DNA from 2 places in the Janthinobacterium sp. P210005 genome. Region 2 is predicted to be linked to the other one. Evidence: predicted binding sites of a transcription regulator. Region 2 holds the regulator's gene; the other holds the start of a gene.
What was found. The regulator LexA, encoded in region 2, represses DNA repair genes until DNA is damaged. The targets are predictions, from matches to a motif close to ACTGTATNNNNATACAGT.
Positions count from the first base shown of each region.

Region 1: the regulator LexA is predicted to act here: its motif matches at 1,389-1,406, upstream of imuA (translesion DNA synthesis-associated protein ImuA).

Region 1 is NZ_JAZARC010000001.1:2,200,138-2,203,545, reverse strand. Features, by position in the region: gene VPH40_RS09735 (putative Na+/H+ antiporter) at 1-1,221, opposite strand, end outside; gene imuA (translesion DNA synthesis-associated protein ImuA) at 1,427-2,137, shown strand; gene VPH40_RS09725 (Y-family DNA polymerase) at 2,067-3,408, shown strand, end outside.
Region 2 is NZ_JAZARC010000001.1:2,073,379-2,076,786, forward strand. Features, by position in the region: gene rplI (50S ribosomal protein L9) at 1-199, opposite strand, end outside; gene rpsR (30S ribosomal protein S18) at 227-517, opposite strand; gene priB (primosomal replication protein N) at 543-842, opposite strand; gene rpsF (30S ribosomal protein S6) at 863-1,252, opposite strand; gene lexA (transcriptional repressor LexA) at 1,528-2,163, shown strand; gene VPH40_RS09190 (tetratricopeptide repeat protein) at 2,235-3,008, opposite strand; gene VPH40_RS09195 (cystathionine gamma-synthase family protein) at 3,088-3,408, opposite strand, start outside.

The DNA.
Region 1 (3,408 bases), 130 kb from region 2:
GGCGCCCGCCAGCAGGCCGACGGCGCCGATCGATTCATCCTTGAAGCCGCGGCGCAGCAGGGCCACGCCGGCCGGGTTCGGCGCATTGGCGATGACGGTCAGGCCGCCACCGGCCACGGCGCCCGCCATCAGCATGTATTTCGCTTCGTCCGTCATGCCGACGATCAGCGAACCGAGGTAGGTGAGGGCCGCATTGTCGGTAATCGCCGTCAAGCCCAGGGCGCCGAAGAACAGGGCCAGCGGTTTCAGGCTGGAAACGATGGGCTGCAGCCACCATTGCTGCATGCCGCCCAGCACCACTAGGCCGCCCAGGAAGAAGCCGACCAGCAAGCCTTCCTTGAGGATCAGCGGGCTTTGATAGCGCTCATACGCCTGCACGAAGCCGAGGAAGAACAGGAACAGGCCGATGAACAGCACGGGATGGTGCGCCAGGGTGACGACGCCGGCCAGCACGATCATGTGCACCAGGCTGACGGCCAGCGGCACTTTCGGCGCTTCCACTTCACCGGCCTTCGGCTTGATGTCGGAGGTGTTGCTGTGCAGATATTTGCGCAGCAATATGCTCACGCCCGTGGCGTTGACCAGCACGGCGATGGCCGCCTTCCAGCCGAAGTGGGTGGCCATGTAGGCGCTGTCCCAGTTCCATGTGGTGGCCACCATCAGCACGGGCGGCGCCGCGTACGAGGTGAGGGTGCCGCCGATGGAAACGTTGACGAAGAGCACGCCCAGCGCGCCGTATTTCAGCCATTCAGGAATGCCCGGGCGGAAGATTTGCGGCGCCAGCATCAGCGCGGCCAGGGTCATGGCGGCCGGTTCCGTGATCAGGGAGCCCGTCAGGGGCACGAGCGCCAGGCCCAGCCAGACGAGGGCCAGTTCCGTGCGCAGCGGCATCACGCGCGCCACGCCTTTCAACAGGCGCTGCACGGCGTCGAGCACGGGGCGTGAGGCGGCCACGACCATGACGACAAAGACGAACAGCGGCTCCGTGTAATGGCGCGACTCGGCATACTCGATGGCCGCATCGCCGCCCGAGACAAAGGCCATGATGATGATCAAAATGAAGGCCCAGAAGCCGAACACGACTTCCACTTCGCCCAGCAAATGCAGCAAGCCCGCATGGCGGGGATGGCGCCGCGATAATGTTTCAAACGACTTGGCGGCGAAGGTGTGGATGAGCGCGAGACCGAAGACGATGGCGCTGATGAGTTGGATGGTGGTCAAATGCGTTTCCTTATGGACGGAGGAAGCCGCCCGGTGCATTGCCGAGCGGTAAGGAGAGTGCTTATGGTACAGCAATCGATGTGAAAAACGGTGTTTTTCGGACGTCGCGGGACGGCCTCCGGATGGGGATGCGCAGATAGGCCTTGCCAAAAGGGGGACTGGATAGTACTGTATATGCATACAGTATTCATCTTCATATTCAATTATGCAACATTCTCAATTGATGGCCTCGCCGGAAGCCTTGCACCCGTCCTTGTGGCGCGCATCGCAGCTGGGGCAGGGCGCCACGCGCTGCCTGGACACGGGCTTTGCCGCCCTGTCCGCGCAGCTGCCCGGCGGCGGCTGGCCCTGCGGCAGCCTCATCGATCTGCTGGTGCAGCAGCCGGGCAGCGGCGAAGTGCGGCTGCTGGCGCCCGCGCTGGCGCAGCTGCCGGGCTTGCCCATCGTGCTGCTGCAGCCGCCCCACCCGCCGCAGGCGCTGGCCCTGGCCGCGCAGGGGCTGGCGCCGTCGCAACTGCTGTGGCTCAAGAGCGCCGGCAGCAAGGATGCCCTGTGGGCGGCGGAAAACATCTTGCGCAGCGGCACGTGCGGCGCCTTGCTGTTCTGGCAGCCGCACGTGCGCGCCGACAGCCTGCGCCGCCTGCACCTGGCCGCGCAGTCCGGCAACACCCTGTTCTGCATGCTGCGCCCCTTGCATGGCGCGCAGGATGCGTCGCCGGCGCCGCTGCGCCTGTCCGTGCGCCCGGCCGCCGGCGGCATCGAGATCGGCTTCATCAAGCGCCGGGGACCGCAGCGCGACGCGCCCCTGTTCCTGCCCCTGCAACCTCCTTCATTACTGCTACGCCATGCGACTCTGGATCGGCCTGTACCTGCCCCGGCTCCCGCTCGAAGTGTTTTGCCCGCGCTGGTCGTCTGACCTTCTCGGCGTGGTGCTGGAGCAGGAGCAAGTGATGGCCGTGTCGCCGCTGGCGCGGGCGGCGGGCATCCGGCCGGGCATGCGCCGCGCGGGCGCGCTGATGCTGGCGCCGCAGGCGCGCCTGCACGAGCGCTCTTTGGAACGGGAAGCGCAGGCCCTGCAAGCGGTGGCGCTGGCGCTGCTGCAATATTCGCCGCTGGTGGCGCAGGGCGAGGAAGCGACCCTGCTCGTCGATGCGGGCGCCAGCCTGCGCCTGTTCGGCGGCGTGCGCGCCCTGTGCCGGCAGATTGCGGCCAGCTTGCGCGCGCTGGGCTACACGGCCCAGCTGTCGTGCGCCCCCACGGCGCGCGGCGCCTGGCTGCTGGCGCGCGCCGGGACGCGCCGGGGCCGGACATTGAGCATGGCCAGCCTGGTGCGCCGCCTCGACCGCCTGCCGTGCGCCTTGCTGCCGCCCGCGCGCCCCTGGCTGGAATGGCTGGACGGCATCGGCTGCCGCACCCTGGGGCAGTTGCGCCATTTGCCGCGGCCCGGCTTGCAGCGCCGTTGCGGCGGGGCCTTGCTCGACATGCTCGACGATGCGCATGGCCACGGCACGGAACTGTACCTGTGGCTCGAAGCGCCGCCCACGTTTTGCGCCAGCCTGGAACTGTTCGACCGCGTGGAGCACGCGGAAGCGCTGCTGTTCGGCGCGCGCCGTCTGCTGCAGCAAATGACGGGCTGGTTGTGCGCGCGGCAATTCGCCGTCGAACGCATCCAATTGCTGCTGGCGCACGAGCGGGGCAGGGTGGCGCGCCCGCCCACCGTCATCGACCTGGCCCTGGGCGAGGCCGTCTGGCGCGACGAGCATTTATTGCGCTTGCTCAAGGAGCGCCTGGCGCAGCTGGTGCTGGAGGCGCCCGTGATCGGCCTCACCCTGGAAGCGCTGCAGGTGCAGCCGATGGCGCCGCCCAGCGACACCCTGTTTCCCGAACCGGGCGGCACGCCGCAGGAGCGCCAGCGCTTGCTGGAATTGCTGGTGGCGCGCCTGGGCGCCGAGAATGTCTTGCAGGCGGCGCCGCGCGCCGATTATCGCCCCGAGGCGGCCAACCAGTGGCTGCCGCTGCCGGCCAGGCCAGGCGCACAAAACGCGCAGCCGGACTTGCCGCCCGGCTTGTCCGGCATGCCCCGTCCCGGCTGGCTGCTGGCCCAGCCCATCGCCCTCCTGATGCGCGAACACCGGCCGTTTTATGGCTCGCCGTTGAAAATGGTGTCCGTTGCCGAACGCATTGAGG
Region 2 (3,408 bases):
CTTGCGATGCGGCCAGTTTAGCGGCAGCAGCTTTTTCCAGTTCGGCGCGCTTGACTTCGAATTCAGCCACAGCGGTTGCCGTAGCACGACGTGCCAGGCGTTGCGGGATCAGGAAGTTACGTGCGTAACCGTCTTTGACTTTGACGACTTCGCCGAGGTTACCGACGTTAACAACTTTTTCTAACAGAATGATTTGCATAGTTCTTCTCCAGGAATATCTGACCGATTAAGCGTGGTGCAGATCGGTGTATGGCAGCAGCGCGAGGAAGCGAGCGCGCTTGATTGCGGTGTCAACTTGGCGCTGGTAGTGCGCTTTGGTACCGGTCAGGCGTGCTGGCATGATCTTGCCGTTTTCTTGGACGAAGTCTTTCAGCGTGTCGACGTCTTTGTAGTCGACTTGCTCAACGTGAGCTGCGGTGAAGCGGCAGAACTTCTTGCGTTTGAACAACGGGTTTTGCTGTTTGCGTTTTTCTTTAAGCTTGAGCTTATTTTTGTCGAACTTTTTACCGAATGCCATGTCAGGCTCCTGTATCTAAAATGCGCTAGTCAGAATTGACTGCACTAAAATCAATGATGTGAAACACCAAACTCTTGCTGTTGCGGCTCTTCCTGGCCAGGAAACCCGTGAACTGATACACCCCGCTCAAGCTTGCCTGACTGAACCTGCCTGAAATTTCGCCAGCGGCTAGCGCGGCAACATCAAACTCGGTCAAACGGGCAATCCCTGCTTCCATCTGCTGCGAACTGTGTTGCAATACTGCATTCACAATCGGCAGCCCTGCCGGGGTATAGCGCAATATTTCGCGCTCGGCAATGATGGCGGTTACTTGTAGCTGGTTCAGCGCACGATCCTGGTCAAGAATTAAGCTGCTGCTGCGGCTGGAGCGGCTGCTGGTGCTTCGGTGCGGTGGCTTTTGGCCGCGTCTTCGCGTTGTACCGATTTCATCATCGGCGAAGGAGCTGTTTCAGCTTTCTTCATTTTAACGGTCAGGTGACGCAACACGGCATCATTGAATTTGAATGCTGTTTCCAACTCGACCAGGGTCTCGTTGTCGCATTCGATGTTCAGGCAGATGTAGTGTGCTTTAGGCAGCTTTTGGATCGAGTAAGCCATTTGACGGCGGCCCCAATCTTCCACGCGGTGAACCGAACCGCCGCGGGTGGTTACGCTGGCTTTGTAGCGTTCGATCATCGCGGGCACTTGCTCGCTTTGGTCCGGATGGACGATAAAGACTATTTCATAATGACGCATGCAAACTCCTTCAGGTCGGATTGATAATCGCCCACCCCGGCGTCAAGACGGGTGTGGGAAGGTCAGCCGAAGATTATAACCGCCTTTTGCAAACGTTTCAATCATTCCTTCCACATGGGCCCGAAAAGCCCGCGCGCCGCCGTGCTTTCCGTCCATGGACAAGTATTTCTTGCGAAATTCGCCCAAAACACGGAAATCCCCTTGCATAGTGAACGATACTGTACAAAAATACAGACTGTTCATATAGACAGCATTTTAGTATGCACCCACCGCTCATGATCAAGCTGACAGCACGACAAGAACAAATCCTGAACCTGATCAAGGACGCGATTGAAAACACGGGCTTTCCTCCCACCCGTGCCGAAATCGCCAATGAACTGGGTTTCAAATCGGCCAATGCGGCCGAAGAGCATTTGCAGGCTCTGGCCCGCAAGGGCGCGATCGAGATTTCACCGGGCACATCGCGCGGCATCCGCCTGATCGGCGCCGCCGCCGAAGCGCTGCCGTCGAAGGTGCCGGCAGCGCTGCTGATGTCGCTGCCCCTGATCGGCCGGGTAGCGGCCGGGTCGCCCATCCTGGCGCAGGAAAACCTGGAAGCGAGCTACAACGTCGATCCGGCCCTGTTTTCGGCCAAGCCTGACTTCCTGCTGAAGGTGCGCGGCTGGTCCATGCGCGACGCCGGCATCATGGATGGCGATTTATTGGCCGTCAAGAAAGTCGACAGCGCCAAGAATGGCCAGATCGTCGTGGCCCGCATCGGCGACGAAGTCACCGTCAAGCGCTACAAGAAGACGGGTTCCGTCATCGAATTGCTGCCGGAAAACCCCGACTTCAAGGTGATTACCGTGTCGCCGGAAGATGAATTTGCATTGGAAGGTTTGGCCGTCGGACTCATGCGCAGTTGGCATTAAGAGGGAAAGCGCTTGCAGCATACCTGCGAGCGCTTAATTCCCATCCCATTGAGCACATCGGCAAGACTGCCTTATTTGCTTGGCAAAGGACTGGTCACCCATTGCGGCGTGTTCGCGGTACGTGAGCGATTCAATTCACTCATTTCATTTTCTGTCTGAATTTTTTTATTCTCCGCCAAGAGATACGCCTCTGTTTTGGAGTGCCACTCATCGCGCTGCGCCAAGATATTTTTTGCCAGCTCACGCCCCTCGGCACTCACCCGCGCATAGGCGGCATCCATGCGCAGCTTGGCCTTTTCAAATTCCTGCTCATTCATCAAAGATTCAATATCAGAAGGAATGGCTTTGCCAGGCGGCAAAGAAGCATTCAAATTACTGACAAAGCTGTTATAGCACGCCATCCAGGCATCGACACTATCGGCCACATCTCTGATTTGACGCTTGGTTTGGGAGAATGCAGGAATCACCGGGGTAACGCACTTGACCTTACTCAAGGCAACATCCTCGCCAGCATATGAGTTGACATAGTAATCAATGTCACCTTTTCGCGCGACACGGTTAGCCATAAGGGCAAGCGCGGCTTCGGCATTCTTGTTGCCCGCCTTGGATGCCTGCCCAAACCATTGTCCGGCTTGCGCGGCATCGACAGCCACTCCTTCACCATACAAATACATCTCGCCCAAATGAAATTGAGCCTCGGCATTCCCAGCCTGAGCCAGTTTCTTGTACAAATCCAAGGCTTGCGGGTAAGCCTTGGATTGCAGGAATTTATTCGCATCCGTCAGGTCATCAGCATAGACAGCGCAAGAAAACAATAAAAAAACACTAAATACAATTTTTTTCATTCCCACTCTCCGATTGAGAAAAAGACACATATGCTTTAATTACACTTAAATGTAATCTTTTTCTCAAAAAAGTGAAACCTTATTCTTCTTCCAATGCGTGCTTGAAGTCTTCCAGCAGATCCACCTCATCCTCGATACCCACCGACACACGGATCAGCGACTCGGCGATGCCCATGCTGGCGCGCCGCTCGGCACCCATCTCGTAGAAAATCGTGTGGGCGACGGGAATGACGAGGGTGCGCGTGTCGCCAAGGTTACTGGCGGGAATGGCAAGATTGAGACGATTGAGGAAATCGAAGCAGTCGATGCCATCTTTCAATTCAAAGCTGAACAGCGAGCCATAGCTGCGGAACAAGTCCGTCGCCAGCGCATGCTGCGGGTGCGACGCCAGGCCCGGGTA